Regions from separate parts of the Paraburkholderia sp. 32 genome, predicted to be linked through region 3. Evidence: predicted binding sites of a transcription regulator. Region 3 holds the regulator's gene; each other region holds the start of a gene.

Region 1 (9,957 bases), 120 kb from region 3:
ATGCATCGGATAGCGCGCGAAAACGCCATCGTGCAGTGCAATCAGGACACAATCGGCGAGGCGGCGTTGAAGATCGGGACAATCCCTGGTCACCACGAAGGATCGTCAGGAGTCGAAGATGAAAAACCTATCGTATCGCTATCGGCCGCTTTGCGCAGCGTTCTGTCTGTCGGTGCTGTCGCTCGCCGCGCCGCTCGCGAGCGGCGCGAGCGACGCCAACATGAGCGCGGAGACGGCGGGTGAGCGCGCAAGCTTCGCGCAGGCGTTTTGCGACGTGTCGCCAGAGCGGATCGGCGCCTATAAGGAGCGGCTCCGAAAGGTCCTGACCGGTGCGACCGATTTCGATCAGCACTGGGACACGGGCTGGCACCGCGCCGACATCACCAATAGCCAGATGAACGCACTGCGCGAGCGAGATCCGAAGGAATTCGCGGCGCGCATCAAGGTCAATTGCGAACGGCTCAAGTGGATGGCGGGTAATGCGTTGCACCGGCCTGCGCAGAAGTGAAGTGAAACGAGCGCGCTGTCGGGCGACCGAAACTGGCGGATCGTGGCCTCATGCAGAAGGCTTCGGCGGGCTGAATCTCGCGCGGCTGTATTCCGTGACATGCGAACCGACTGGAACCGGAAGCTTTTTGCATCACTCGACGGTTTCGGCCAAAAATACACATTATTATGACTTTCGATTAATGTTCGGCTAACCGTCGAGTAGTCTGCAGATGTAACTCTCAACGACTTTTCGAGCATGTAACTAATTCGCGAATATCGTTTTGTCCGTACTGCGGCACATTTGCGGCGGTAATGAGGCCTGCTATGTGAATATTAGCTAACGTAATGCCGGACCGACCTTCTGCTGGGCAAGTTTCCAGATCAAACGCTGTTTGACCTTTTGCCGTTATCGTTTCGAAGTGAGGAGCGATTATGTTGAACCCGAAGACGTTCGGACACTTCCTTTGGCTCGTCCGCAAGACGTGGATAACACGCGGGCCGCGTTTGTACTACTCGCAGTTTGGAGAGGACGCGGTGTTGCGCGAGATAATCAGTCCCCGGTGCAATAAGGGTGTTTATGTCGACGTTGGTGCATACCACCCTGTCAAGTTCTCGAACACACATGCGCTTTACAAGCGTGGTTGGCGCGGCATCAACATAGACATGGATCCAGTGAAAATTGAAACGTTTTCTCTTGCGCGGTCTGGTGATGTCAATGTATGTGCGGCCGTCTCGAACGAGAAACAGCTCAAGGAAGTCTATAATTTTTCAAATTATGGGTTGACTTCGACCATAGATCCCATAGTGGCTGCGGCCGAAGTCCAGAAGCCTATCTCCGTCCGGACCGTTGAAACTACCACATTGAACGACGTTCTCGAGCACACCCCGTACGCCGGTCAGGAAATCGATCTGCTTTCCATCGACGTGGAAGGTCACGATTACGAAGTCTTGCGATCGATTGATATCAGCAGGTATAAACCAAAGATCATTATTGTGGAGTCTACGCTGACTTCGATAAGGGAAGTAATAGATTCCGCCATATTTCGCTATCTGGAGGAGCGCAATTACCGACTGGTCAGTTGGACATATTTGTCGCTGATCTTCAGAGTGGAAAGATCTCAAATCTTTCGCACTCAGTTATAGCGTTACGGTTCTGCACGTATCGTCCTTGCAGCTGCTATCAATTTCACAATCCCACTATCAACGGCCGCTGCAACGGTCCAGATATACCTGGACCGACTGGTGCCTCAGCCGTGAAGCACATTCATGAGCCCCCTCGACTTGCCTGAAGGCTGACTATCGTAACGGCCCGCGCTTATGGGGGATTTCCCTGGGTTTGACGTTTCGAGCGGGCTCTCCCCTCCGAAGTCGCTGCCTCGTCATGGTTCGCCTCTTCCTTCACGAAGGGCCGAATCTCAATGCGACACGTCGGTAAATCATTGTTTTATTAGAGAAAATGCCGAACGGCAGACGTTCCGCACAGGGCGGGGTTCAAGCCCGAGCGAATCACGTTTCAGGGTAGTGAACTTCGACCGCGTTCCCCCCTTCTTGAATTTGTCACTGCCCGTCCATATAATTAGCACTCGCTGCACGAGAGTGCTAACAACATCTCCGGTTGGCTCGGCCAGCCGGGTTTTTCTCAGCGTTCTTCAGTCTCAATCAGAGAGGAGTATGTATGAACCTTCGTCCTTTGCATGATCGCGTGATCGTCAAACGTCTGGATCAGGAAACCAAGACCGCGTCGGGCATCGTGATCCCCGAAGCCGCAGCGGAAAAGCCGGATCAAGGTGAAATCCTCGCAGTCGGCCCGGGCAAGCGCGACGACAAGGGCGCAGCCATTGCGCTCGACGTGAAGGTCGGCGACCGCGTCCTGTTCGGCAAGTACGCAGGCCAGACCGTCAAGGTCGACGGCAACGAACTGCTCGTGATGCGCGAAGAAGACATCATGGCCGTGGTGCAGAAGTAAGCGCAAGGTCGCTACTTCACCGGTTATATCCAAAGTATTCAAGGAGTTAGAAGATGGCAGCTAAAGACGTCGTATTCGGTGATTCCGCCCGTGCCAAGATGGTCGAAGGCGTGAATATTCTCGCCAACGCCGTGAAGGTCACGCTGGGTCCGAAGGGCCGCAACGTGGTTCTCGAGCGCAGCTTCGGCGGCCCGACGGTCACCAAGGACGGTGTGTCGGTCGCGAAAGAGATCGAACTGAAAGACAAGCTCCAGAACATGGGCGCGCAAATGGTCAAGGAAGTCGCTTCCAAGACCAGCGACAACGCAGGCGACGGCACGACGACCGCTACGGTTCTCGCGCAATCGATCGTCCGCGAAGGCATGAAGTACGTCGCATCGGGCATGAACCCGATGGACCTGAAGCGCGGTATCGACAAGGCCGTTACAGCCGCAATCGAAGAACTGCGCAAGATCAGCAAGCCGTGCACGACCAACAAGGAAATCGCCCAGGTTGGCGCGATCTCGGCGAACAGCGATTCGTCGATCGGTGAGCGCATCGCTGAAGCAATGGACAAGGTCGGCAAGGAAGGCGTGATCACCGTCGAAGACGGCAAGTCGCTGCAAGACGAGCTGGACGTCGTCGAAGGTATGCAATTCGACCGCGGCTACCTGTCGCCGTATTTCATCAACAACCCGGACAAGCAAGTCGCCGTGCTCGAGAACCCGTTCGTGCTGCTGCACGACAAGAAGGTGTCGAACATCCGTGACCTGCTGCCGGTGCTCGAGCAAGTCGCGAAGGCTGGCCGTCCGCTGCTGATCATCGCTGAAGACGTCGAAGGCGAAGCGCTCGCAACGCTGGTCGTCAACAACATCCGCGGCATCCTGAAGACCGTTGCCGTCAAGGCTCCGGGCTTCGGCGATCGTCGTAAGGCGATGCTGGAAGACATCGCGATCCTGACCGGCGGTCAGGTCATCGCTGAAGAAACCGGCCTCACGCTCGAGAAGGCAACGCTGGCTGAACTGGGCCAGGCGAAGCGCATCGAAGTGGGCAAGGAAAACACCACGATCATCGACGGCGCTGGCGAAGCAGCGAACATCGAAGCTCGCGTCAAGCAAGTGCGCACGCAGATCGAAGAAGCGACCTCGGACTACGACCGTGAAAAGCTGCAAGAACGCGTCGCCAAGCTGGCAGGCGGCGTTGCAGTGATCAAGGTCGGTGCTGCGACCGAAGTCGAAATGAAGGAAAAGAAGGCACGTGTCGAAGACGCACTGCACGCAACGCGCGCGGCTGTGGAAGAAGGCATCGTGGCGGGTGGCGGCGTCGCGCTGATCCGTGCACGTACGGCAATCGCTGGCCTGAAGGGCGCTAACGCCGATCAGGACGCAGGTATCAAGATCGTTCTGCGCGCCATGGAAGAGCCGCTGCGCCAGATCGTCGCCAACGGTGGCGAAGAAGCGAGCGTCGTCGTGGCAGCGGTTGCTGCTGGCAAGGGCAACTACGGCTACAACGCAGCGACCGGCGAGTACGTCGACCTGGTCGACGCAGGTGTCGTGGACCCGACGAAGGTGACGCGCACGGCGCTGCAAAACGCAGCTTCGGTTGCTGGCCTGCTGCTGACGACCGACGCAGCTGTCTGCGAACTGCCGAAGGAAGATGCTCCGATGCCTGGCGGCATGCCCGGCGGCATGGGCGGCATGGGCATGGACATGTAATTCCGCTCGGGCCTCGTGGTCCGGCCGCGTGGTTGAACTGCCGCGCGTCTGGATCACGGCCGAGGCCCGGCTGGAAGTCCATGTGGGGAGTGCGCCGCGAGGCGTTTCCCCAAACGAAAAAACCCGCTTATGCGGGTTTTTTTTCGGTTGGGGCCGGCGTTGATGTGCTTGCTGGCGAGCGCTTCCGGACGCCCTTTTATGCGGATCAGGCGCCCGCGGCGCGAGCCGTGCGATGAGAGGACCTTCCGAGGCACTTTTCGCGCAGGTAGTGGAAGATCTGCGCGACGCTTTGCGCGGGGCTCAGCGTTCCCGTGTCGACGTGCAGGTCGGGATCGATCGGCGCTTCATAGGGCGCTGATACGCCGGTGAACGAGCTGATCTCGCCAGACCTCGCTTTCGCGTAAAGACCTTTGGGATCGCGGCTCGCGCAGGTGGCGAGCGAGGCGGACACATAGGTTTCGACGAACTTGTCGGCTCCGATGATCGCGCGCGCCATTGCCCGATCTTCGCGTAGCGGCGAAATCAGCGCGGAAATCACGATCAGACCCGCGTCATTCATCAATTGGGCGACGTGCGCGACCCGGCGGATGTTTTCGCGCCGGTCGTCGGGCTCGAATCCAAGGTCGCTCGCCAGACCGTGGCGGATGTTGTCGCCGTCGAGCACATAGCAGGCGTGACCGAGCGCAATCAGCTGCTCCTCGAGCGCGAACGCGAGCGTCGATTTGCCGGCGCCGGACAGGCCGGTCAGCCAGATCGTGGCGGGCATCTGATCGAACATGCGTATGCGGTCCTGCAGCGCGATCTTGCCGTGGAAGCGTTGCACGAACTGGGGCGGCTCTTTCATGGATAGGTTCTCTTGGCTCTTCTGGCTCATTCGCAGTGCCAGCCTTGCCGCCACGTGCCGGCGTTGTGCAGGCTTTCGGTGGAATTGGCAATGGTAACGCGAAAGCCTTCCGGAATATCGTTCGGCAGTGGAATCGAAAATCCGCTGTATGCGCTCGGATAGCCGGCGCTCGCCACATCGGGCCGCGGCTCGCCGCTGCAGCCGGTCGCGACGATCTGCGTGCCGACCCGCACCTCGAGCGGTACCTGCCGCTGCGGCTCGCTCAGGTTGACGGCCCAGCCGCACACTACGCCGTCGCGCACCGTGTCGACAAAACCGTCGAACAGGTCGACCGGCGGACGCTGCCGGCTTCGCGCGAACTCCAGATAGGTGTCGATCGGCGCGAGATCGAAGCGGCGGATCACCTCATGCACGCGCGACAGGAATGAGCCATCGATGCCGAAAACCGTCGCGCTATAGACGTGCGGATTCTCGAGCTGATTTATTTCGGACTGAATCACGCGGACCAATTCGAGCGCATTCGAAAAGACGCTGCCCGTTTCATTCGCATAGGCTTCGACGATTCGATTCGCGTCGCGGAACAGTTCGTAATCGAGGCTATTGTCGTCGATGAACTTTTGTCTGGCTGCTTCGCTGATGTGAGCCTTGCCTTTCGGCGCACCATTGGTGCGATTCGCTTCGAAGCAGAACGGTAATTTCATCCCTGTCGAACCGCACAGCCGCAATAAGAATTCGCTCATGTCCTCGCAGACGCCGACGGTTCCGATCTGTTCGCGCAAATGGATTTGCGCGACGGCGAGGCTCGCTTCGTTGACCGCCGGCTCGCCGCTCAGCATCTGCACGAACAGATTCCTGCCGCCGAGCGATTCGCTGACCCACTCGTCGAGCGACAGTACGCCTTGCAGCGCCAGAGCCTCGGTCGCCGACACGCTGACGCCGCGCGTGATCTGGCCGTTCTTGCCGTTCGCCGCATACCAGTAGTGCGAGATCTGGCGCGCGAGCGGATCGCGCAGGATCGTGCAGTAGTTGACCGGATATTTGATCATCCGATGAATGCCATACGGTAGATGACCGCCGCCTACCTGCGTCTCGAGCAGCTTTGCGCGACAGTTTCCCCAGCCATCCTGATCCCAGACAAAGCTAATGAATTGGTCATTACCTTTATTCAAATCAAAAAACGAAATAACGGTCGAACCGCCGCATTTCGGTGGATGGATGAAGAAGGTGGGAAAGGACATGTGGGGACATATGACTGATCGTAATGCGTAAAGTCTAGACAAAAGATGTCATCGGCGTTGTAACGTTTGATTACGCGGTAAAACGTCTGGCTGCATCGCCGACAGCAAGATTCATGCGGCTATGCAAAATAAATTGACCAGGATGCCCGCGAGACGAACTGGGCGCGGCAGTATCGATAGCTACGCGCTAATTACATTGTTAAATTTGGATAAATCGAATGGAAAGTCGCACCAATCGCGAAAGTCGCATTAATGAAAAAAACGGCTGACAGCGGGTTTTTAGTCGATGCCGACAAATGGCGAGGTCAGTGCCGCGCTTCCCCCGGCGCCGTGCCCTTGCCTTGCGCGGGCGGCGTTTCGTCTTCATCGCTGCTGCGCGCCCAGAAGAAGCGATCGGGCATGTACGCCCCCATGCCGGGCCGGAACGCATTGCGCACTGCCTGATACAGATACTCCTGGCTTTCGCGCACCGCTTCCGCGGGCTCCTGGCCGTTGGCGAGAAGCGCGGCGATCGCCGCGCCGAGCGTATCGGTCAGGCCCGTCAACCGATGCGGCGCGCGGTCCCACATGTCCTGACGCAACTGGCCGTCCTCGCTGAAGAGTGTGTTGACGAGCCGATGCGTGCCGGTTTCGGTCGACAGAATGTACTCGCAGCCCTGCGACAGCAGATGCGAGATCGCCGCGTCGAGGCTCGGCGCCTCAGCGTCGCCGTCGGGCTGCGCGAGCGCGAGCAGCGTCGCCGAGTCGGCGACTAGCAGCGTGGTTTGCGGCGCGAGCAGATCGGCGATCGCTTCGCGCAGTTCGTCGGCGGCGAGCACGTGCTCGTCGTCGAGCGTGAAGTCCGGGGCGAGGATCAGCGGGATGTCGTCGTAGTCGGCAACAACTTCCGCGATCGCGCTGACCACTTCGGCGCGCGTGCACGCGCCGACCTTGAATGCGGCGATCGGCATGTCCTCGAGCAGCATGCGCGCCTGCGTCGCGACGATGTCCGGGTCGAGCCCGGTGACTTCGTCGCAGTTCGCCGAGTCGCGCACGGTATAGCCCGTGAGCACGGAAACGCCGTGGCAGCCCATGCTGGCAAGTGTCAACAGGTCCGCCTGCAGGCCGGAGCCGCCGGTGGGGTCGGAGAGACCGAAGGTGAGGACGATCGGAGGCGTGTCGCTGGGCATGAAAATGGATAAGGAAAGCAGGATTTCGGCGCGCAATGCGCAATTGGCTCAATTATGCGGCCTAAACCGTGGAGAGGGCGTTTTTTCGCGCGGCGGGGATCGCCAGAGGCTGGCTCGCGGCCCGCTGACGCGCAGCCGGCGGGGATCGCGTTGAGGTTGCCACGCTAGCGCCGCGAGCTTGCCGAGGGCGCCCTCTATGGCGCTGCCGGGTGTCCCCCACCGCCATGCGGCCTGACGCCGCGAGCGTCGTGCGCACGGCGCGCGGGCGCACCGCCGAAGCCCGGTCCACGCTACGATTGCGAGTTTTCGATTGCTAGGCATGGGGGCGGCAACACGGTACCATCATGGCTCCCGCTTCCACGGACTCAACGACGCGACAAAAGAATGGAATATCAAAGCTGGATGTGCCTGATTTGCGGCTGGATTTACGACGAAGAGGCCGGCTTGCCCGACGAAGGCATTGCGCCGGGCACGCGCTGGGAAGACGTACCCATCAACTGGACGTGTCCGGAGTGCGGAGCGCGCAAGGAAGACTTCGAAATGGTCCAGATCTGAAGTGCGGCAAGCCGCCGGCGTCAGCCGGCCGGTCGTTCGCATCGCTTGATCATTTGTTCCGGCGTCGCGGTTTGATGGGCTCGTGCCACACGCCGGAAGCTTCGGCCCCCAAACCGGGTCCCGAGATCCGGTCCCGAACCTGAACCCTGAGCTTCGATCCCGAAAAGTCAGCGGCGTCATCCGCCGCGCAATTGCTGCAATCGCTTGATGCGTCCGGCACGCCCGGCGCCTGTCTGAGCGCGCCGGCGCGGAACATCGCCGGTCGCGTCGTGTCGCAACGGTAGTCTGTCATTGTCCTGTCGCCGGTTCGCGCGGTGGCCGCTCACTCAGCATGCGGCGCGAAGCGACGGCCCCGTCAGCTTCGTGTCGCCTGCCCATGACTCTTCGATCCGCAGCACCCGTTTCCATCGATGCACTGCCGAACCCGCGCGGCGGCGCGGTCCGCCCTGCGGAACTCGCGCTCGCCGAGGCGTCGCTCGCGTTCGAGCAGCGCGACGAGAGCGGTGCCGCGCTGCTGCGCGCGTCGCATGCATTGCGCACGGCGGGCTGGCTCAGCGCGCAGCGTTTCACCGATGCCCTCGTGCGGCTCTCGCCGCTCGCGTGCGGCGAGCCAGCCGAAGCGGAAAGCGCGCGGCCAGTGTTCGGCGCGGCGCTGCGCGACTTCCGCGCGGCGCTCGAGCGTCACAATCTGCGCGAGCTCAGTTGCTCGCCGACGCTGTTCAACCACTACCGCGAGCTGTGTGCGCAACTCATCGAACCCACGCCGGGCTCCGCCGTTGCGTTCGAAGACCTCGCGCTGTGCGCGCGGCCAGTGCCGCCGGCTTCGCTGCACGCGCAATCGGCCGATCAGCTTGCCCATCTGCGGGCGCGCTACGAGCGCGCGTTGCTGCCGGTGCTGCGCTCGCAGGCCGACACCGGCAGCGCAGTGGCGCTTGCGGTCACGAACGCCGCGCTCGACGAGCTCGACGCCGTGTTCACCGAACTCGCCGGCCCCGATCCGTATGACTTCTGGCGGCTCGCGCGCGCCTGCGCGAAGGCGCTGCGCGCGCGCGGCCACGCAATCCGCGATATCGAGGCGCGGCGCTTCTACGCGCGCTGCAACCTGGCGCTCGCCGATCACGCGCGCGGCATCGAGCGCGCGCCGCGTTCGCTGGTGCGCGCGACGCTCGCGCTGCTGTGGCGCGACTACGCGCTGTTCGGCGCGGCCGCGCAAGACGCCGACCAGGTCGAGGTGCTGCACGACTATGGCTTGACCGTCGACTGGCACGTCGCCGGCACGCAGTCGTCGGAAGCGCTGTGGGAGGCGGGCGCGCTCGAGGCGCAGTCGCTGCCGCACACGCGCGATCTCGGCGTGCTGAGCGTCAACGCGAACGCGTACGAAGACTTCCTGCAGACCGCCGACGCGTCCATCGAGGCGCTGGCCGCCCATGCGCGCGCGGCCGATCAGCCGGAAAAAGCCGACCCGAGCGAAGCGCTGCAGGCGGGCGACGCCGCCTACCGGCTCGGCTCGGCCGCCTGCGCGCTCGGTCTCGGTCACGTGGCGCTGCTCGCCGACGCGCTCGGTCTCGCATGGCGGCGTCGTGCGCATGCGAGCGTCGCGACGCCGGCGGTGCGCGCGCACGTGATCGTCGGCGCGCCGCCGGCCGACACGCTCGAGCAGGCCGCCGAGGCCTTGCGTGCGTCGCTGCACAAGGTCGCCGCGGGCGTTGGACCGGCGGGCGGCAGCTTCACGCAGGCGGCGCTCGCCGCGCTCACGCGTGCTATCGAGCAGGGCGGCGCGTGAAGCGCAAGCCGGGTCGAACCAAACGCGCGACGTGGCGCGCGAATTGCGTCCGCAACGCTTCGACCGACGCGCGCCGAACCCGCTGAAACCCATTGTGACAAGTCACAATCCCGCAACTTCGCGACGCGCGCCGAACGTGCCGTTCTACGCGGTGTTTCGGCGCCTGATCGCGGCATGGCGCAAGTCGCGCGCGTGATAGAGTGCAACTTGATCCGGCGT
Region 2 (9,957 bases), 180 kb from region 3:
ACGCGCGATCGAGCGGTGCCTTCGGTAGCAGCGGCGGCTCGGGATGCGTCTCCTCGAGATACTCGATGATCGCGAGCGACTGCGGCAGCAAATGACTGCCGTCGGCGAGCGTCGGCACGATGCAGTCGGGGTTGATCTTGCGATACGCGGGCTTCAGCTGCTCGCCGCCTTCGCGCACGAGGTGCACGGGTACGTAGTCGTACGACAGGTTCTTCACGTTCAGCGCGATGCGCACGCGATACGACGCCGAGCTACGGAAATAGCTGTAGAGCTTCATGTTGTCTGCCTCCTCCACCTGCACGCAAGCCGTCTCAGACGACGCGCACGCTGAACTCGCCGAGCCCGTCCACGCCGCCCTTCATCAGGTCACCCTTGACGACCGCGCCGACGCCTTCCGGCGTGCCGGTGAAAATCAGGTCGCCAGGCCGCAGTTCGAACAGCGTCGACAGATACGCGATCGTCTCGGCCACCGACCAGATCAGCTGCGACACATCCGCGCGCTGCTTGTCCTCGCCATTCACCGACAGCCAGATCTCTCCTTTGCCGATGTGACCGACCGCCGAAGCCGGATGGATCGGGCCGAGCGGCGCCGAGTGATCGAAGCCCTTGGCGGTATCCCACGGACGACCCATTTTCTTCGCTTCGCCTTGCAGGTCGCGGCGCGTCATGTCGAGACCGAGCGCGTAGCCGTAGACGTGGTCGAGCGCGCGGTCGACGGGGATGTCTTTGCCGCCCTCGCCGATCGCCGCGACCATTTCCATTTCGAAATGGACGTTCCTGGTCTGCGACGGATACGGGAATTCGCCGGTCGTGCCCGGCGCGACGTACACGATCGCATCGGCCGGCTTCGTGAAGAAGAACGGCGGCTCGCGGTCCGGGTCGTGGCCCATTTCACGCGCGTGCGCCTCGTAATTGCGCCCCACGCAGTAGATGCGGCGCACCGCGAACTGCTCGCCCGACCCCACGACCGGCACCGCGACCTGCGGTGCCGGTGCAAATACGTAACTCATCCCGTTCTCCGTTTTCCGATGTGCGCCGCCGAGGCGGCGAGAAACATCGAGTGTAACCCGCGGCACGGCGCGGAGGCGTGTCAGGCGGCCCGTCGCGCGCCACTGCGTGCCCGCTTCGTTGCTGTTCGCCCGCTCGCCATAGATGCGATACTCACACCGAACTGTTCCCCGAATGGCGTAGCGAACCGCCAGGCGCGGCACGCCACCCGCCTCTTGCGCACGATGACCGACTCCACCGATACCACTTCTCCCTTCCCCTGGGCCCGATTCATCAAGGAAATCGGCCGCGGCCCGAATGGCGCCCGCGCGCTGACCGCCGACGACACGCGCTCGCTCTACACCGCGATGCTCGACGGCCGCGTCGACGATCTCGAACTCGGCGCGGTGCTGCTCGCGTATCGCGTGAAAGGCGAAACCGCCGACGAACTCGCCGCGATGCTGGCCGCCGCGCATACGTCGTTCGAGCCGGTGCGGCTGCCGCACGGCGCGTTTCGGCCGGTGTCGATTCCGTCGTACAACGGCGCGCGCAAGCAGCCGAACCTCGTGCCGCTGCTCGCGCTGCTGCTCGCCCGCGAAGGCGTGCCGGTGCTGGTACACGGCGTCACCGAGGATCTGGGTCGGGTGACGAGCGCGGAAATCTTCACACATCTGCGCATCGCCCATGCGCAGTCGCACGCGCAGATCGAAGCTGGACTTGCGGAGCGCCGCGTCGCGTTCGCCTCGATCGACGTCCTGGCGCCCAAGCTCGCGCGCCTGCTCGCGCTGCGCCGGCGCATGGGCGTGCGCAATTCGACGCATACGCTCGTGAAGCTGCTGCAGCCGTTCGCGCCCGCGGGATTGCGGCTCGTGAACTACACGCATCCGCCGTATCGCGACAGTCTCACTCAGCTGTTCGTCACGCATCCCGATGCGGCCGTCGGCGGTGCGCTGCTCGCGCGCGGCACCGAAGGCGAGGCGGTCGCCGATACGCGCCGCCAGGTGCTGGTCGACTGGCTGCATGACGGCATCTGCGAGACGCGGCTGCCGCACGAGCGCTCGTCGCCCGATGCGCCCGAAGTCGAGCTGCCCGAAGCGCGCGACGCGGCGACCACGGCCGCCTGGATCGACGCCGTGCTGCGCGGCGAAGCGCCGGTGCCTGGCGCGCTCGAGCGGCAGGTCGAGCTGATCGTCGATATCGCGAAGACGGCGGCCTGACGGCCGCGGGTTGACAGGCCAACGCACGCCGTCATACATTTGGCCTCATGCGTTCCCTTCCGAACACCCTCCGAATTATCTCCGGCCGCCTGGCGCGGCCCCTATCGCTACGCCTGGCGTAAGTCTCGCGTAGCGCCCGCGCGCTGGCAGCTCCGGTTGCCGTCGGCGGTCCTCCCCGTAGTTCCCGCAGTTTCGCTTCACCCCCGTCGTAGTTCTCCACAACCTGTCGTCGTTTGCATTCGTCCGTTTACCGCGCGGACGATGCGAGAGGATCACATGTACGTTGCATGGGCAGCATCCGCAGCGTGCATGCGTGAACAGTCGGCCAACCGCTCGACGTCCCCACCCTCCGCCGACGACACCACGAATGAGGCACCTCTCCATGTTGCGCAATCCCGCTGAAAAGTACCGCCCTTTTCCCGTCGTCCGGCTGACCGGCCGCAAATGGCCGAGTCGCACGGTCGACGCCGCACCCGTCTGGATGAGCACGGACCTGCGCGACGGCAATCAGGCGCTGATCGAACCGATGAACGCTGCGCAGAAACTCGAATACTTCGAGATGCTGGTCGCGATCGGTTTCAAGGAAATCGAAGTGGGCTTTCCGTCGGCGTCGCAGGCCGATTTCGACTTCGTGCGCAAGCTGATCGACGAGCGACGCATTCCCGACGACGTCACGATCGAAGTCTTCGTGCCGTCGCGCACGGAGCTGATCGCACGCACGTTCGACGCGCTCGAAGGCGCGCCGCGCGCGATCGTGCATCTGTACAACGCGATCTGCCCGTCGTTTCGGCGCATCGTGTTCCAGCAGTCGAAGGATGAGATCAAGGCGCTCGCCGTCGAAGGCACGGGCCTCATCAAGGAACACGCGCAGGCGCGGCCGGGCACGCGCTGGACCTTCCAGTACTCGCCCGAGACCTTCAACACGACCGAGCTGCCGTTCGCGCGCGAGGTGTGCGACGCGCTCGCGCAAACGTGGCGGCCTACGCGCGATCACAAGATGATCGTCAACCTGCCGGCAAGCGTCGAAGCGGCCACGCCGAACGTGTTCGCCGACCAGATCGAATGGATGCATCGCAATCTCGGTTACCGCGACAGCATCGTGCTGTCGGTGCATCCGCACAACGATCGCGGCACCGCCGTGGCCGCGGCGCAGCTCGCGCTGCTGGCGGGCGCGGATCGCATCGAAGGCTGTCTGTTCGGCAATGGCGAGCGCACCGGCAACGTCGATCTCGTCACAGTCGCGATGAATCTCGACGCGATGGGTATCGACAGCGGTCTGGATTTCTCGGATCTCGCGACGATCCGGCGCGTGGCGGAGCGCTGCACGCGGCTTCCGGTGGCGGCGCGGCATCCGTATGCGGGACAGGTAGCGATGCGCGGCACGCGCGAGGCGCGCGACGCGGATGCCGATGTAGACGAGCACGGCGCAAACAGCCGCGACAAAGCTGGCGAATGCGCGACCGCGTGAATTCGCGTTGGGCCTCGAGCCTGCTGCAGCGGAGTGCACACCCACATTCCGCTGCCGCTGGAGACGCGCTCACGAGGCGCGCCCGCCCGATGAGAATCTCACTCGAGCGCGCAACGGGTCGCCTGCCACGCGATCAGTCGCCACTGCCCGTCTTCGTGCGTGTGAATCGCGGTATAGGCAATCGGAAACAGGAGCGCGCCGTTATTCGCCTCCATCTCGATCAGCGCGCGGCCCGTGACGACGTAGGTCTCGCGCCCGGCCGGCAAGACATCCTGCGACTGCACCTCGATTTGCCGATAACGACGGCGCCCCGCGGTGATCCCGTCGATGAACTGCCGCTTCGTCTCGCGCTTGCCATTCGTATGGACGTAGCTCACGTTGTCCGCGAGCAGCGTGTCGAGCGACTGCCCATCGCCATCGACCATCGCGCGAAAACGCTCTCGCTCGAGCCCGCGAATCGCTTCGATCATCTTTGCCGCCATTGCAGAGCCCCTCGAACACCGCGAGCCGCAGGCGGCCACGGTCAGAAGTGATATTGCAAATATAGCTGGCTGAAATTTATACCAGGATTCGGCTCTTTGATACCGCCATTGGAGACATGCTGGAAGCGGTAGCCGGCGACATACTGCTCACGAGCGCCGAACTGCAACCCGACGCCCGCCATCTCGGCGAACTGGAACGAGGTGCCCAATGTGAAGTCGGAAGAAATGCGCGGGCTGGTCAGCAGCCGGACGCCGGCACCCACCTCGATGAATGGCCGCACCGAACCCGACGACCTGATGAAGCGGATTACCGGCGTCACGCCGATCTCGCCGATGTTGTCGTGAACGTTTCCTTCATTGGTGTGCCACCACGCGACGTGCGCCCCGCCGAGCAGCGCGAAATGCCAGTCGCCGATCTGCCACCATGTCAGGCTTGGATCCCAGACCACGCCGAGATCGAGCGTCCTGACGTGATGGTCGCCGACGCCGGCGGCCACGTGCACGCCGAACTGCTCAGCTTGGGACGCGCCCGCCGCACCCAACAGCAGAACGAGCAGAACGGCAAACGTGCTTTTTAGAGTAAGCCCACGCACCACAAGATTCTGCCTGTTCATCCGCCCCCCATACTGCCGAGTATTAACCGAGCGCCCCCTTTACTCCAAGTACGAATTCAGGAGCAAGTATTTCCCAGATAATGCCAATGACCAGCAATTATTCTCTTTAAAACGGGGACGATGTCAGTCAAACATGAGCGTGCAACTGCTCCGGGCGGTACTTTGTACAGGTCCAACGCACAAGACAAATAGAGCGTATGATGGCTATTAGAAATCGAAACTCAATAGGATTTTCTGGAACTCAGATGCCCCTGCGACCTCTAAGTATTAGCACTCGGCAGATCTGAGTGCTAACATCCATCGCTGGAGTCGTTTACTGAGTACGCTATTGTCTGATTCCAAAGGAGCTTCACACGTGAGCCATGCAATGACCCTTCCGAGTACTTTGAGCCCGTCGTCGGCTAAGGCCGCTCCGGCAGGTGCACTGGCGCTCTCGCATTCCTCGCTGCTGTCTGGTCACCTGGGCAACATCGACGCCTACATCCAGGCGGTCAACCGGATTCCGATGCTGACGCCGGCGGAGGAACGCCAGTTCGCCACCGAATTGCGCGAACACGACAATCTGGAGGCTGCGCGCCGCCTGGTGCTGTCGCACCTGAGACTCGTCGTGTCCATCGCGCGTAACTACCTCGGTTACGGGTTGCCGCACGCCGATCTGATCCAGGAAGGCAACATCGGCCTGATGAAAGCGGTCAAGCGCTTCGATCCCGAGCAAAACGTGCGCCTCGTGTCGTACGCGATGCACTGGATCAAGGCCGAGATCCACGAGTACATCCTGCGCAACTGGCGCATGGTGAAGGTCGCCACCACCAAGGCGCAGCGTAAGCTGTTCTTCAACCTGCGCAGCCACAAGCAGGGGCTTGGCGCGTTCACGCCGGACGAGATCGAAGGTCTCGCGAAGGAGCTGAACGTGAAGCGCGAAGAGGTCGCGGAGATGGAGACGCGTCTGTCGGGCGGCGATATCGCGCTCGAAGGTCAGGTCGAAGACGGCGAGGAGTCGTACGCGCCAATCGCCTATTTGGCCGACTCGCATAGTGAGCCGACTGCCGTGCTGGCTTCGCGTCAGCGCGACCGGCTGCAAAGCGACGGCATCGCAAGCGCGCTCGACGCGCTCGATCCGCGCAGCCGCCGCATCATCGAAGCGCGCTGGCTGAAGGTGGCCGACGATGGCTCGGGCGGCTCCACGTTGCACGAGTTGGCCGACGAGTTCGGTGTGTCGGCCGAACGTATCCGCCAGATCGAAGCCAGCGCGATGAAGAAGATGCGCGGCGCGCTGACCGAATACGCGTAAAGCGTCGAAGCCATGCGCGCGTCAATTGTGTCCCGCCCATGACATAGGTAAAAACGACACGCGTTAATCGATCGCGCCATTTAGCGACCATCGCGCTCAAGTCCCGCCCTCGCAAGACGGCGGGGCTTTTTCATTCTTTTCGCCCTTTCTTGCGTCCCCGCGGCCGCGCATTCGCGTCGGCCTATCCGCAAGCCGGCCTGTCGAGGCCGGTAAGCGTTTCTTGACGTATCGCAAGTCCGGTAGCAATACTGCACAGACGCGGCAAGTTTCGCGACGTGTTGCCGCATGGCTAAACCTGAGCGCGCGAGGTTCACCTCCTACAATCGGCATGCATTCGCCAGACTGCCTGACGGCCAGGGCGGTCTGGATCCAGCCGGACTCACCGGCGTGAAGTCGTCTTCGACCGATCATGACCATAGCCCTGAATCGCAGCAGCACTGTCCGGTCGCGCTTGCGCGGCCGGTTCACCAGGTGGGTGCGCGGTCCAACGCTGGCGCGCGATATCGCCATCATCCTCGCCATCAAGTTCGTGCTACTGATGGCGCTCAAGTACACATTCTTCAATCATCCACAGGCGCAGCACATGATGCTGCCGCCTGAGCAGGTCGCGCAGGCGCTGCTGTCGGTGCCCGCCCCGCATCCGTCTCGAGGTGATCAACATGCCCGTTAGCGAAGTCGTAGAACTGTCGCGGTTCCAGTTCGCCATCACGGCGCTTTATCACTTTCTGTTCGTGCCGCTCACGCTCGGTCTCGCCTGGCTGCTCGTCATCATGGAATCGGTCTACGTGATGACCGGCAAGCAGATCTACAAGGACATGACGCAGTTCTGGGGCAAGCTGTTTGGCATCAACTTTGCAATGGGCGTCGCGACCGGCCTCACGCTCGAGTTTCAGTTCGGCACCAACTGGGCTTATTACTCGCATTACGTCGGCGACATTTTCGGCGTCCCGCTCGCCGTCGAAGGGCTGATGGCGTTCTTCCTCGAATCGACGTTCGTCGGTCTGTTCTTTTTCGGCTGGAACAGATTGTCAAAAATCCAGCATCTGATCGTCACGTTCTGTGTCGCGCTCGGTTCGAACCTGTCGGCGCTGTGGATTCTGATTGCCAACGGCTGGATGAACAATCCGGTCGGCGCGAAGTTCAACTATCAAACGATGCGCATGGAGCTCGACAGCATCGGCTCGGTGATCTTCAACCCGGTTGCACAGGTCAAGTTCGTGCACACGGTATCAGCTGGATACGTGACCGCGGCGATGTTCGTACTCGGCGTGTCGTCGTGGTATCTGTTGAAGCGCCGCGACACCGAGTTCGCGCTGCGCTCGTTCGCGATCGCCGCCGGCTTCGGCCTCGCGTCGGCGCTGTGCGTGATCGTGCTGGGCGACGAATCCGGCTATCGCACCGGTGAAGTCCAGCAGATCAAGCTCGCCGCGATCGAATCCGAATGGGAGACCGCGCCCGCGCCGGCACCGTTCACGATATTTGGCATCCCCAATCAGAAAGAGCAACGCACCGACTATGCGATCCGTGTGCCGTACGCGCTCGGCATTATCGCGACCCGCTCGCTCGACGAACCCGTGGTCGGCCTGCGCGACCTGATCGCCCAAAACGAAGGTCGCATCAAGGACGGCATGCTCGCCTATTCGGCGTTGCAGCGGTTAAAGGGCGGCGACTCCAGCGACGAGGCGCATGCGGAGTTCGACAAGTACAAGGACGATCTCGGCTACGCCCTGCTGCTCAAGCGGTTCACGCCGAACGTCATCGACGCGACGCCAGACCAGATCGCCGCGGCGGCAAGAAGCACGGTTCCGCCGGTGTTGCCGCTGTTCTTCTCGTTCCGCACGATGGTCGGCCTTGGCCTGCTGTTCCTCGCGACCTTCGTGCTCGCCTTCTGGTTCTGCGCGCAGCGCACGTTGCTGCTCGAAAAGCGTCGCTGGTTTCTGCGCTGGGCGGTCATCGCGATTCCGCTGCCGTGGCTCGCCGCCGAGCTCGGCTGGATCGTCGCGGAAATGGGCCGCCAGCCGTGGAGCATCGCGGGCATTCTGCCGACCAACCTGGCCGCGTCGACGCTGACGCCGCGCGATCTGTATCTGAGCATCGGCGGCTTCGTGCTGTTCTACACGGGGCTGTTCGTCATCGAGATCATGCTGATGTTCAAGTACGCACGGCTCGGCCCTTCGTCGCTGCATACGGGCCGCTATCACCACGAGATCGGACAGCCGGTGACGCAGCCACTGTCGAACACGGCCGCATGACGCACCGCTGCACCGCCCCGGAGGAGAAACCCATATGGACTACGCAGTTCTCAGACTGATCTGGTGGGTGTTGATAGGTGTACTGCTGATCGTCTTCGCGCTCACCGACGGCTTCGACATGGGCGCAGCGATCCTGCTGCCGTTCATCGCCAACACTGACTCCGAGCGACGCATCGTCGTGAACACGGTCGGCGCGACGTGGGAAGGCAACCAGGTCTGGCTCGTGACCGCGGCCGCCGCGATGTTCGCCGCGTGGCCGCTCGCCTACGCGGCATCCTTCTCGGGATTCTACTTCGCGATGCTGCTCGTGCTGTTCGCGCTGTTCTTCCGTCCGGTCGGCTTCGACTATCGCGGCAAGCGCGAGGATCCGCGCTGGCGCAACGCGTGGGACTGGGGCCTCTTTATCGGCGGCTTCGTGCCGGCGCTGGTGTTCGGTGTCGCGTTCGGCAATCTGCTGCAAGGCGTGCCGTTCTCGTTCGATACCGATCTGCGCGTCACCTATCACGGCAGCTTCTTCGGCCTGCTCAATCCGTTCGCGCTGCTGACGGGACTCGTCAGCGTGTCGATGCTGGCCGCGCACGGCGCCGCGTTCGTCAAGTGGAAGACCGATGGGGTGGTTCACGAGCGCGCGTCGAAGGCGCTGCGGCTCGCGGCGCTGTGCACGGTGGTGCTGTTTCTCGTCGCGGGCGCGCTCGTCGCGACGATGATCGGCGGCTATCAGATCGTCGACGCGCCGCCGCTCGACGCCGTCTCCAATCCGTTGATGAAGACCGTGATCGGCGCGCCGGGTTTGTGGCTGAACAACTACGCGCTCTACCCGTGGATGGCGATTGCGCCGCTCGCGGGTCTCCTCGGCGGGGTGCTCGCGGTGCTGCTCGCGCGTTCGCGCTTCGAGGCGACGGCGTTTCTGTCGACGTCGTTGATGATCGTCGGCTTGATCTTGACCGCGGGCTTCTCGATGTTCCCGTTCATCATGCCATCGTCACTCGACGGCCGCAGCAGCCTGACCATGTGGGATTCCACGTCGAGCCGCCTGACGCTCGAGATCATGCTGTTCGCCGTCATCGTGTTCCTGCCGATCATCCTGCTCTATACGGGCTGGGTGTATCGCGTGATGCGCGGCAAGGTGACCGCCGCGGCGATCAAGGAAAACCACCATTCGATGTATTGACCGGCACGACGCTTCAACAGCAAACAGGAGTTGGCGATGTGGTATTTCAGCTGGATTCCCGGCGTTGGCGTCGCTCTGGCGTTCGGTGTCGTCAATGTGATGTGGCTCGAATCGCGCGAGGTGGCGCGCTCGGCAAAGCGAGGGACTCGCTAGGCGCCACGCTCTGGTCGTAAACGCGAAAGCGGCACCTTGGGACCAGGTGCCGCTTTTTTATTGGCGTGCTGCGATCGCCGTGCAACTCAACAGCGCTCGACAGCCATCAACCGATCACGCCGGCACCGGCGCCGCGCCCGCGCCGCCGCCTTGCGACGACAGGCGCTCGGCCAGCTTCTGCGCATAGCGCTGCGCGGCCTCGCCGACGACGATATGGAACGTGTCGGTCGACACCCACGCAGTATCGAGCGTCGCGAGGCGCTGACGATCGACCGCCGACGGATCGCGCACGACTACCCGCAGACGCGTCGCCGCGACCGCA
Region 3 (9,957 bases):
CGATGATCGACACGTCGAACGTACCGCCGCCCAGGTCGTACACCGCGATCTTGCGATCGCCCTTTTCAGCTTTGTCCAGACCGAACGCGAGAGCCGCGGCGGTCGGTTCGTTGATGATCCGCTTGACTTCCAGACCGGCGATGCGGCCGGCGTCCTTGGTTGCCTGACGCTGGCTGTCGTTGAAGTACGCCGGCACCGTGATCACGGCTTCCGTGACGGTCTCGCCAAGGTAGTCCTCAGCGGTCTTCTTCATCTTGCGCAGGACTTCGGCGGAGATTTGCGGCGGCGCGAGCTTCTGGTCGCGCACTTCGACCCACGCGTCACCGTTGTCGGCCTTGATGATCTTGTAGGGCATCAGGCCGATGTCCTTCTGCACTTCCTTCTCTTCGAAGCGGCGGCCGATCAGGCGCTTGACCGCGAACAGCGTGTTCTTCGGGTTCGTGACCGACTGACGCTTGGCCGGCGCGCCGACCAGGATCTCGCTGTCATCCATGTAAGCGATGATCGACGGCGTGGTGCGCGCGCCTTCCGAGTTCTCGATGACCTTGACAGAGTTGCCTTCCATGATCGCCACGCACGAGTTGGTCGTGCCGAGGTCGATACCGATGATTTTGCCCATTTTTACAAATCTCCTGACTTTGATCGCTGCGGAAAGCGCCCGGTTGACCCATCTGGCGGCGGGACGATCCGCTCTCAATTCATACCTGCACTCAAAATAAGTGCGGCCACATCGTTTTCAAGACCTCTTTTGCGATGCGGTCTTTAATTTTTTTCAATCACGGGGCGAGGCGCCTGAATCTTCGCTGCGAGCCCGCTCGGTCAGTCTGCGCGGCGCCCCCGGCGTGGTTCGCCGGAAGTGCCTGAATCGATGGATCTTTGCGGCACGTAGCGAGGCGAAGCGACGCAGCAGACGCCACCGGCGCGAACGCCCGGAGCGAGTGTCGACGTGATTACTTCGGCGCCGCGACGGTCACGAGCGCGGGACGCAGTACGCGATCCGCGATCACAAAGCCCTTTTGCAGCACCGCGACGACGGTGTTCGGCTCCTGGTCGGCCGGCACCATCGAAATGGCCTGATGGCGATGCGGATCGAACTTTTCGCCGACCGGATTGATCGCCATGACGCGCCCCTTCTCGAGCGCGCCGTTCAACTGCCGCAGCGTGAGCTCGACGCCTTCGCGGACCTTCTGCAAGTCGTCGGACGAATGGGCGACGGCCGCCTCGAGACTGTCGACCACCGGCAGCAGATGCTCGGCGAAGCTCTCGATCGCAAACTTGTGCGCCTTGGCGACGTCTTCCTGAGCGCGACGGCGCACGTTTTCGGTTTCGGCCTTCGCGCGCAGGAAGCTTTCCTGCAACTCGGCGATCTTCGCCTGAGCGTCGGCCAGCGCCTGCTCGGCGGCACCCTGGGCCGGTTCCGCGGGGGCGCCGGTGTCCGGCTGTTGAGCAGCGGCCCCAGCCGCCTCGGCGGCCTGGCGCGCGGCTTCGTCGGCGGGCGTGGGATTCTGGCTCGTCGGGTTCTCTTGCGTGTTTTCCATGTCGCTGAAAGTCGTTAAAAAGTAAAAGCCAAAGGCGGTGCAAGCCGTTCCGACACAGTACGATTCATGCTTTGCAAAATCGCGACACGCGTCTTCGCGCCGATCCGCCAGACCGGACCCCAGATGGGGCCTGAAAAAGCCGTTTCAAGCGGGTCGAGGGTTTTTTCGCACCACCGACGTGCAGGCGAAATGCGCCGTAACAAGCCTCACCGTGGCGCAATCAGATAGAGATTGAGTGCAGCCCGCAACTGACCTATTCTCCAGTCATGGAGCAGCAACGCCACGTTAACCCTAATCTGACGTAAGCGTTACCGACACCTGACAGTCGTTCCGATAGCCTGTTTCAGCCCATCAAGGGGAGTACCGTGAAACTGACCTTTGCAATCGGCGTGGTCGCACTGGTACTGATCGCGGGCACCACGACCATCTGCATGTCCGGTGCGGTCAACGACCACACCACCGAGTACGGCGGCGCACACGCCACCGTGGAGCAGTTTCTCAATCCCCACCTGAAAATCTGTCGATAGTGCGCCGGTCGCGTTTGGTCGGTCGGCCGTGCAGCGCGGCGGCCGGCTCGTGGTAGACCTTGCGCCGTTCCTGCTCGACCTGCCGCTTCGCCTTGCTCTGCGCGGTTTCCACATAAAGCGTCTGCGCGACGCTCGCCGGACCGCGTACGTCGCATACGCCCAGCACCTCCACCTGCCACACGTAGCGCTCGATCTCGATTTCGACCAGATCGCCGACACGCACGTCCTTCGCCGGCTTCACGGCGACGCCGCCGATACGCACCCGCCCCTTGTCGACCGCCTCCGCGGCCAGCGAACGCGTCTTGAAGAAGCGCGCGGCCCACAGCCATTTGTCGATGCGCAATTTCGCGCCCGGTTCGGTTGAAATGCGGTAGTTCATCTGCGTATTCAAGCTCCTGTCGTGTGCGGCACCGGCACCGCCTGCACGGGCCAGCCCTGCAGATGCTGCGCAACGATTTCGCCAAGCGCGGCAACCCACGGCTGCGACGCGTTCAGACAGGCGATCCGGTGAAACTCCTTGCCACCCGCCTGCAGAAATTCGCCGCGCCCTTCCATGCCGATTTCCTCGATCGTTTCGAGGCAGTCGGCGGTGAAACCCGGGCAAAACACGTCAGCACGCCGCACGCCTGCCGCGCCGAGTTCCTTCAACGTCGGCGCCGTGTAGGGCTGCAGCCATTCGGCCTTGCCGAAGCGCGACTGGAACGTGATGCGGCATTCGACCGACGTCAAATCGAGCGCCTGCATCAGCAGCGCGCCGGTCTGCTGGCATTGCTCGTGGTACGGGTCGCCGAGGTCGAGCGTGCGCTTGGGCACGCCGTGGAAACTGAGCACGAGCTTGTCGCCCGCCGCGAAATCGGGGCGGCCGTGCAGATGCCAGTAGTGGTGCACTTGTGCGGCGAGCGCCGCGATGTACGCCGGGTGATCGGCGTACTGGCGCACGGTGCGGACTTCCGGCTGGTTGCGCATGCGCTTGAGCGCGGAAAAGGCTTCGTCGAACGCGGTCGCGGTGGTCGACGCCGAATACTGCGGATACATCGGCATCAGCAACACGCGCTCGGCGCCCGCGAGCTTCAGCTGGTTCAGCATTGCCGGAATGCCGGGCGTGCCGTAGCGCATCGCGTAGTCGACCAGCACCGTGTAGTCGTTCAGTTGCAGCAGATGGCGCAGGCCCTCGACCTGCTTTTCGGTGTGGACGCGCAGCGGTGAGCCCTCGGGCATCCACACCGCCGCATACTTCTTCGCAGAGCTGCGGCCGCGCAACGGCAGAATCAGCAGACGCAGAATGAGCTGCCACAGCAGCGCCGGAATTTCGACCACGCGAGGATCGGACAGGAACTGCGCGAGGTAGCGGCGCACCGCGCGCGGCGTCGGCGCGTCGGGCGTGCCGAGATTGATCAGCAACACGGCGACGCGATGCGACGTGGCGTTCTGTGAAGGCCGCTCGAGGTCGAAGCGCATAGGTAGCAGAAATCACCGCATTTTGCGGCGAGTCGATTCAATGGAGATTCATTATAGCGGCGCGAGTTCTGCCCGGCGCCGCCAGAGACCCCTGGCCATTCGGACGATTGGCAGACACCGCGCGTTCGCGCATCATGATCGCCACGGACTGCGATGACGCCAGTTCCGCGGAGCCCGAGGACTACTGCTGGCTGAGCGTCATGGACAACAGCCGCGCGGTTATGTCCACGATCGGAATCACGCGGTTGTAGGCCATGCGGGTCGGTCCGATCACACCGAGCGTGCCGACGATCTTGCCGTTCACCTCGTACGGCGCGGTGACGACGCTCATTTCCTCGATCGGTACCAGATTCGATTCGCCGCCAATGAATATTTGCACGCCCGCCGCGTGACTCGACACGTCGAGCAACTGAAGGAGGCTGGTCTTCTGGTCGAACACATCGAACAGCTTGCGCAGGCGCGCCATGTCCGACGAAAGATCGGCGACTTCGAGCAGATTGCGCTCGCCCGAGATCAACACGGTCTCGCCGGTGTCGGATTCGTCGGTGCTGGCGGTGACGGCCGCGTGCATCAGCGAGGTCATGTCGCCACGCAGCTCGTCGATTTCCTCGCGCAGGCGGCGGCGCACCTCGTCGAACGAGAGGCCCGCGAAGTGCGCGTTGATGTAATTGGAGGCTTCCACCAGCTGCGAAGGCGAAAAGTCGCGCTGGGTGGCGAGAATGCGGTTTTGCACGTCGCCTTCGGGCGTCACGATGATCAGCAGAATGCGCTGGTCGGACAGGCGCATGAATTCGATCTGCTTGAACACGTGGCTGCGACGCGGCGTGAGCACGACGCCGGCGAACTGCGACAGATTTGACAGCACGCTCGCCGCCGCGGCGACGATCTTCTGCGGCTCGCCCACCTGCAGCGTGGTCTTGACGGTGCGCGTCACCGCCTCCTCGTCGGCGGCGGATTCGACGGTCAGCATCGTGTCGACGAACAGGCGGTAGCCGCGTGGTGTCGGAATGCGCCCTGCCGACGTATGCGGACTGATCACGAGCCCCAGATCCTCGAGGTCCGACATCACGTTGCGGATCGTGGCCGGACTCAGTTCGAGGCCCGAATAACGTGACAGCGTGCGCGAGCCGACCGGCTGACCTTCGGCGATGTAGCGCTCAATCAGCGTTTTGAGGAGGGTTTGTGCGCGAGGATCTAGCATGGCGAAAAATTTTAGCTCATTGGCATCGCAGCCGAGAGCGCCCGCGGCGCCCGCTCCCGGCGAATGCACCGCCGTCGGCGGGCTCGCATGTCATCGGGTCTTCACCATTCTAACGATAATCGCGACATACGCAGACGCCCTGCGTGCGCCGCCCCACAACCGGGTTGGTCTGCGGTTCTTTTCAGGCCCTACCTATGGTGTAATGCCGGCATGCAAGTGACCAGCCAGTTCAAGACCGTCGCGCTCGTCGGGCGCAGCAATACGCCAGGCATCGGCGAGCCGCTGACCGCGCTCGCCGCCTGCATCGCGAAGCTCGGCCTGGAAGTCGTGTTCGAAGCAGACACCGCCGCCGAAATCGGCGTGACCGACTATCCGGCGCTGCGTCTCGCCGAGATCGGCGCGCGCGCCGACGTCGCCGTGGTGCTCGGCGGCGACGGCACGATGCTCGGCATCGGCCGCCAGCTCGCGCCGTATCGCACGCCCTTGATCGGCATCAACCACGGGCGGCTCGGCTTCATCACGGACATTCCGATCTCCGACATGCGCGAGATCGTGCCGCAGATGCTGTCCGGCAATTTCGAGCGCGAGGAGCGCGTGCTGCTCGAAGCGCGCATCGTGCGCGACGGCACGCCGATCTACCACGCGCTCGCGTTCAACGACGTGGTGGTCAACCGCAGCGGCTTCTCGGGCATGGCGGAGTTGCGCGTGTCGGTCGACGGCCGCTTCATGTACAACCAGCGCTCGGACGGCCTGATCGTCGCGACGCCGACCGGCTCGACCGCGTACGCGCTGTCCTCGCAGGGGCCGATCCTGCATCCGCAACTACAGGGCATCGTGCTCGTGCCGATCGCGCCGCACGCGCTGTCGAACCGGCCGATCGTGCTGCCGGACGAATCGAAGGTCAGCATCCAGATCGTTTCCGGGCGCGAGGTGAACGTCAATTTCGACATGCAGTCGTTCACGTCGCTGGAGCTCGGTGACACGATCGAGGTGCGCCGTTCGCGCCACACGGTGCCGATGCTGCATCCGGTCGGCTACAGCTACTACGCGACGCTACGCAAGAAGCTGCACTGGCACGAGTACCCGTCGCACGAAGAAGACCCGAGGCCGTAAGCGGCACTTTGATTTCGCACGCCGCCGCGGCCGCCACCCGAATCCCAAGCTCACCCGACCACCTCCATGCTTCGCCACCTCTCGATACGCGACTTCGTCATCGTCGCCGCGCTCGATCTCGAATTCGACAGCGGCTTTACCGTTTTCTCGGGCGAAACCGGCGCCGGCAAATCGATCCTGATCGACGCGCTCGCGCTGGCACTAGGCGCGCGCGCCGAGGCGAGCGTCGTGCGCACCGGCGAGAGCCGCGCCGACATCACCGCGGAGTTCGAGACGCACGCACAGGTCGATCAATGGCTCGACACGCAGGCGCTCGGCGCGGCCGACGACGGCCAGCACGGCGGCACCGTGATGCTGCGGCGGGTGGTCGACGCGAACGGCCGCTCGCGCGCGTTCATCAACGGTACGGCGGCCACGCTCGCGCAGCTGCGCGAGGTCGGCGAGATGCTCGTCGATATTCACGGCCAGCACGCGCACCAGTTGCTGATGCGCCCGGACGCGCAGCGCGAGCTGTTCGACACGCACGCGGGCCTGTCCGACCTGGCCGCCGCCGTCACGCGCGCGTGGCGCACGTGGCGCGACAAGGCGCAGGCCGTCGAGCAAGCGCAAACGCGCGATCGCGAGCTGCAACTCGAACGCGAGCGACTCGCGTGGCAACTCACCGAACTCGACAAGCTCGCGCCACAGCCGGGCGAATGGGAAGAAGTCAACACCGAGCATCGGCGGCTGTCGCATTCCGCGAATCTGATCGACGGCGTGCAGGGAGCGCTCGGCGCGCTGTCCGAATCGGACGACGCGATGATCACGCATCTCGGCTCGATCGTGTCGAAGGTGCGCGACCTCGCGGAGATCGATCCGGCGCTGAACGACGTGCTCGCCGCGCTCGAACCGGCCGAAATCCAGTTGCAGGAAGCCGCGTATTCGCTGAGCCACTACGCGCAGAAGCTCGAGCTCGATCCAGAGCGGCTCGCGCAGGTCGAAAAGCGCCTCGACGCGCTGCACTCGGCTGCGCGCAAGTTCCGCCTGCGGCCTGAGACGCTGCCGGAAGAACACGCCGAGCGGCGCAAGCAATTGGCCGCGCTCGACGCCGCCGCCGACCTCGACGGCCTGCGCGCCGCCGAAGCGCAAGCGAAGGAAGTGTTCGTCGCCGAGGCGAAAAAGCTGTCGAAGGCACGCGCGAAAGCAGGCAAGGCGCTCGGCGAGGCGGTCACGACCGGCATGCAGGAACTGTCGATGAAAGGCGGCAGCTTCGAGGTCGCGCTGGTGCCGCTGCCCGAAGGCGGCGCGCACGGGCTCGAGCAGATCGAGTTCCGCGTCGCCGGTCATGCCGGCGTGCCGCGGCGGCCGCTCGCGAAGGTTGCGTCAGGCGGCGAACTCGCGCGTATCAGTCTCGCGCTCGCAGTGATCGCGAGCGCGGCCAGCCCGACACCGACCCTGATCTTCGACGAAGTGGATACGGGCATCGGCGGCGGCGTGGCCGAAGTGGTCGGACGGCTATTGCATCAGCTCGGCGAGGCGCGCCAGGTGCTGTGCGTGACCCATCTGCCGCAGGTCGCCGCGCGCGGCGATCATCATTTCCAGGTCGCAAAGATGAGCAACGGCACCGGCGGCACGCTCAGCAGCGTGAGCTCGCTCGACAAGGCGAGCCGCATCGAGGAAGTCGCGCGAATGCTCGGCGGCCTCGAAATCACGGCGACCACGCGCAAGCACGCGAAGGAAATGCTGGCCGCCTGAAATTGCGCCGCGCATAGGCGGCCGCACACGGCTGAGTCGGCTTGGCCGGGACGTCACACCGATCCCGGCCGCGCATGATGCGCTACGCGAAGTGCGTGAGCGCCCCTACCCAAACACCCTCTTCCACAACGCCAGCACCGCCTCGCGCTCGGCCGCCACCAGCGCCGGATCGACCCGCGCCTTCTCCATCCCATCGAGCCGCAGCGTGTGCTGCAGCTTGCGATAGCGCCGATAGGCGGCGCCGACCGTCTCCGCTTCCGCTTCGCTCATCAGCCCGAAACGCGACACCTCACGCAGCAGCGCGATATTGCCGGTATTGCGGATCAGCTCGGGATCGCGCGCCGCATGCAGCAGCACCCAGTACTGCACGGTGAACTCGATATCGACCATGCCGCCGCGGTCGTGCTTCAGGTCGAACAGCGCCGGCGTATGGTTCGGGTGTCCCGCCTCGACACGCGCGCGCATCTCGACGATCTCTTTCGCGAGCGGCGCCGCTTCGCGCGGCGTCGTCAGCACCTGTTCGCGGATCGCCTCGAACTTCGCGCCGATCTCCGGATCGCCCGCGCAGTAGCGCGCACGCGTCAGCGCCTGATGCTCCCACACCCACGCGGTATTCGCCGCGTCGCCCTCGCGCAGCTGGTAGCGGCGGAACGCATCGAGGTCGGTGACGAGCAGGCCCGACTCGCCGTTGGGTCGCAGCCGCAGGTCGATGTCGAACAATGTGCCGGCGCCGGTCGCGGTGGTCAGCCATGTGATCAGACGCCGTGTGTAGGTTGCATAGACGTCGGCGGCGGCATCGCCGGGATCGTCGTACAGGAAGATCACGTCGAGGTCCGACGCGTAGCCGAGCTCCTTGCCACCGAGCTTGCCGTAGGCGATCACCGCGAAGCGCGGCACGTCGCGATGACGTTTGGCCAACTGCTTCCACACGGCTTCGATCGTCACGTCGAGCACTGCGTCGGCGAGCTCGGACAGCCGGTCGCTGACGTGCTCGACGGACAGCTTGCCGGCAAGCTCGATCAGCAGAATGCGGAACACCTCGGCCTGATGCGCGTGACGCAGCAGATCCATCTGCTGCTCGACGCCATCGGCGGCGGCGAGCCGCAAACGCAACGTACGCTTGAATTCAGCCCAGTCGAACGGACTGTTGATCGCCTCGACGTCGAGCAGCTCGTCGAGCAGTTGCGGATGGCGGATCAGATAGCCGGCCGCCCAGCGCGAGCCGCCCAGCACCGACAGCACCTGGTGCAGCGCCTGCGGATACTCGGTCAGAAGCGCCAGATACGCGCCGCGCCGGCTCACCGCTTCGAGCAGATCGAACAGGCGCGCGACCGTATCGCCGCGCCGCCCAGCCGGCTCCAGCGTGCGCGCGGCTTCGAGCGCGCGCTGCGCGACGATGTCGAAACGCTGCCGGCTGCGCTCGTTCAGGCCCGTGTAGCGCGACGAGCGCCACACCGCCTGCAGCCGGGCGAGCAGCTCACCGGGCTCGGCCACCCCCAGTTCGACGAGGCGCGCGCGCAGTGCGTCGTCGGCGCTATCGTCGGCGAGCGCGCTGCTCCACACCCACGCGGCCGCGCCGTCCTCGGGCGCGCCGCAACCGTCGCGGCCGCCCACCTTGTCGGCGAAAATCTGGTCGAACTGCTGTTCGACGAACTCGCGATGCGCGTCGAGCTTCGTCATCAATTGCGGGTAGTCGTCGCAGCCCATCGCGCGCGCGAGCGCCATGCGGTCTTCGGCATCGACGGGCATCGCGTGGGTCTGCGCGTCGTTGCGATATTGCAAACGATGCTCGAGCTCCCGCAGAAAGCGATACGCCTGCGACAGCTTCACGCACACCGACGGATCCATCAACCCATTCGTGGCCGCGTGGCGCAGCACGGCGAGCGTCGGCCGCACGCGAAAGCCGGCGTCCTGGCCGCCGCGGATCAGCTGGAACACCTGCGCGCTGAATTCGATTTCACGGATGCCGCCACGGCCGAGCTTGATGTCGTCGGCCTTGTCGGGGCGCATCGACGCGCGGCGCTGCGCCTCCTGGCGGATCTGCAGATGCAGCGCGCGAATCGCGCTGATCACGCCGAAATCCAGATAGCGTCGATAGACGAACGGCGTGACGATCGCCCCGAGCTGCTTCTGCAGCCGCTGCGCCGAGGCGCTCGCGCCCTCGGACACGAGCCGGCCCTTGATCCACGCGTAGCGCTCCCACTCGCGGCCCTGCACATAGAAATACTCTTCGAGCATGCCGAGGCTGCATACGAGCGGCCCCGAATCGCCGTTCGGCCGCAGACGCATATCGACGCGAAACACGTAGCCGTCGGCGGTGACTTCGGCGAGCGCGCCGATCAGCCGCTTGCCGAGCCGCGTGAAGAACTCCTGGGTCGCGAGCGGC

The links. The regulator HrcA, encoded in region 3, represses chaperone genes, less so after heat shock. The targets are predictions, from matches to a motif close to TTAGCACTCNNNNNNNNNGAGTGCTAA.
Region 1: a site for HrcA is predicted at 2,066-2,092, ahead of groES (co-chaperone GroES). Genes of this name have one in related genera too.
Region 2: a site for HrcA is predicted at 5,036-5,062, ahead of rpoH (RNA polymerase sigma factor RpoH). Genes of this name have one in related genera too.

What each region holds. Positions count from the first base shown of each region.
Region 1 covers NZ_JBNDKD010000003.1:3,083,964-3,093,920, forward strand. Annotated here, with positions in the region: gene OKW26_RS37070 (hypothetical protein) at 119-508, shown strand; gene OKW26_RS37075 (FkbM family methyltransferase) at 922-1,632, shown strand; gene groES (co-chaperone GroES) at 2,165-2,455, shown strand; gene groL (chaperonin GroEL) at 2,509-4,149, shown strand; gene cysC (adenylyl-sulfate kinase) at 4,355-4,993, opposite strand; gene OKW26_RS37095 (chondroitin 4-O-sulfotransferase) at 5,020-6,039, opposite strand; gene OKW26_RS37100 (hypothetical protein) at 6,061-6,249, shown strand; gene OKW26_RS37105 (hydroxymethylpyrimidine/phosphomethylpyrimidine kinase) at 6,537-7,400, opposite strand; gene OKW26_RS37110 (rubredoxin) at 7,785-7,955, shown strand; gene OKW26_RS37115 (hypothetical protein) at 8,332-9,738, shown strand.
Region 2 covers NZ_JBNDKD010000003.1:2,782,442-2,792,398, reverse strand. Annotated here, with positions in the region: gene maiA (maleylacetoacetate isomerase) at 1-277, opposite strand, end outside; gene OKW26_RS35770 (fumarylacetoacetate hydrolase family protein) at 312-1,010, opposite strand; gene ybiB (DNA-binding protein YbiB) at 1,233-2,204, shown strand; partial or broken gene OKW26_RS35760 (2-isopropylmalate synthase) at 2,587-3,573, shown strand; gene OKW26_RS35755 (nuclear transport factor 2 family protein) at 3,771-4,154, opposite strand; gene OKW26_RS35750 (acyloxyacyl hydrolase) at 4,196-4,768, opposite strand; gene rpoH (RNA polymerase sigma factor RpoH) at 5,124-6,059, shown strand; gene cydP (cytochrome oxidase putative small subunit CydP) at 6,469-6,729, shown strand; gene OKW26_RS35735 (cytochrome ubiquinol oxidase subunit I) at 6,719-8,311, shown strand; gene cydB (cytochrome d ubiquinol oxidase subunit II) at 8,346-9,482, shown strand; gene cydX (cytochrome bd-I oxidase subunit CydX) at 9,519-9,635, shown strand; gene nagE (N-acetylglucosamine-specific PTS transporter subunit IIBC) at 9,750-9,957, opposite strand, start outside.
Region 3 covers NZ_JBNDKD010000003.1:2,960,821-2,970,777, reverse strand. Annotated here, with positions in the region: gene dnaK (molecular chaperone DnaK) at 1-619, opposite strand, end outside; gene grpE (nucleotide exchange factor GrpE) at 951-1,538, opposite strand; gene OKW26_RS36545 (hypothetical protein) at 1,904-2,065, shown strand; gene OKW26_RS36540 (RNA-binding S4 domain-containing protein) at 2,037-2,444, opposite strand; gene hemH (ferrochelatase) at 2,453-3,523, opposite strand; gene hrcA (heat-inducible transcriptional repressor HrcA) at 3,705-4,724, opposite strand; gene OKW26_RS36525 (NAD kinase) at 4,935-5,837, shown strand; gene recN (DNA repair protein RecN) at 5,904-7,571, shown strand; gene glnE (bifunctional [glutamate--ammonia ligase]-adenylyl-L-tyrosine phosphorylase/[glutamate--ammonia-ligase] adenylyltransferase) at 7,677-9,957, opposite strand, start outside.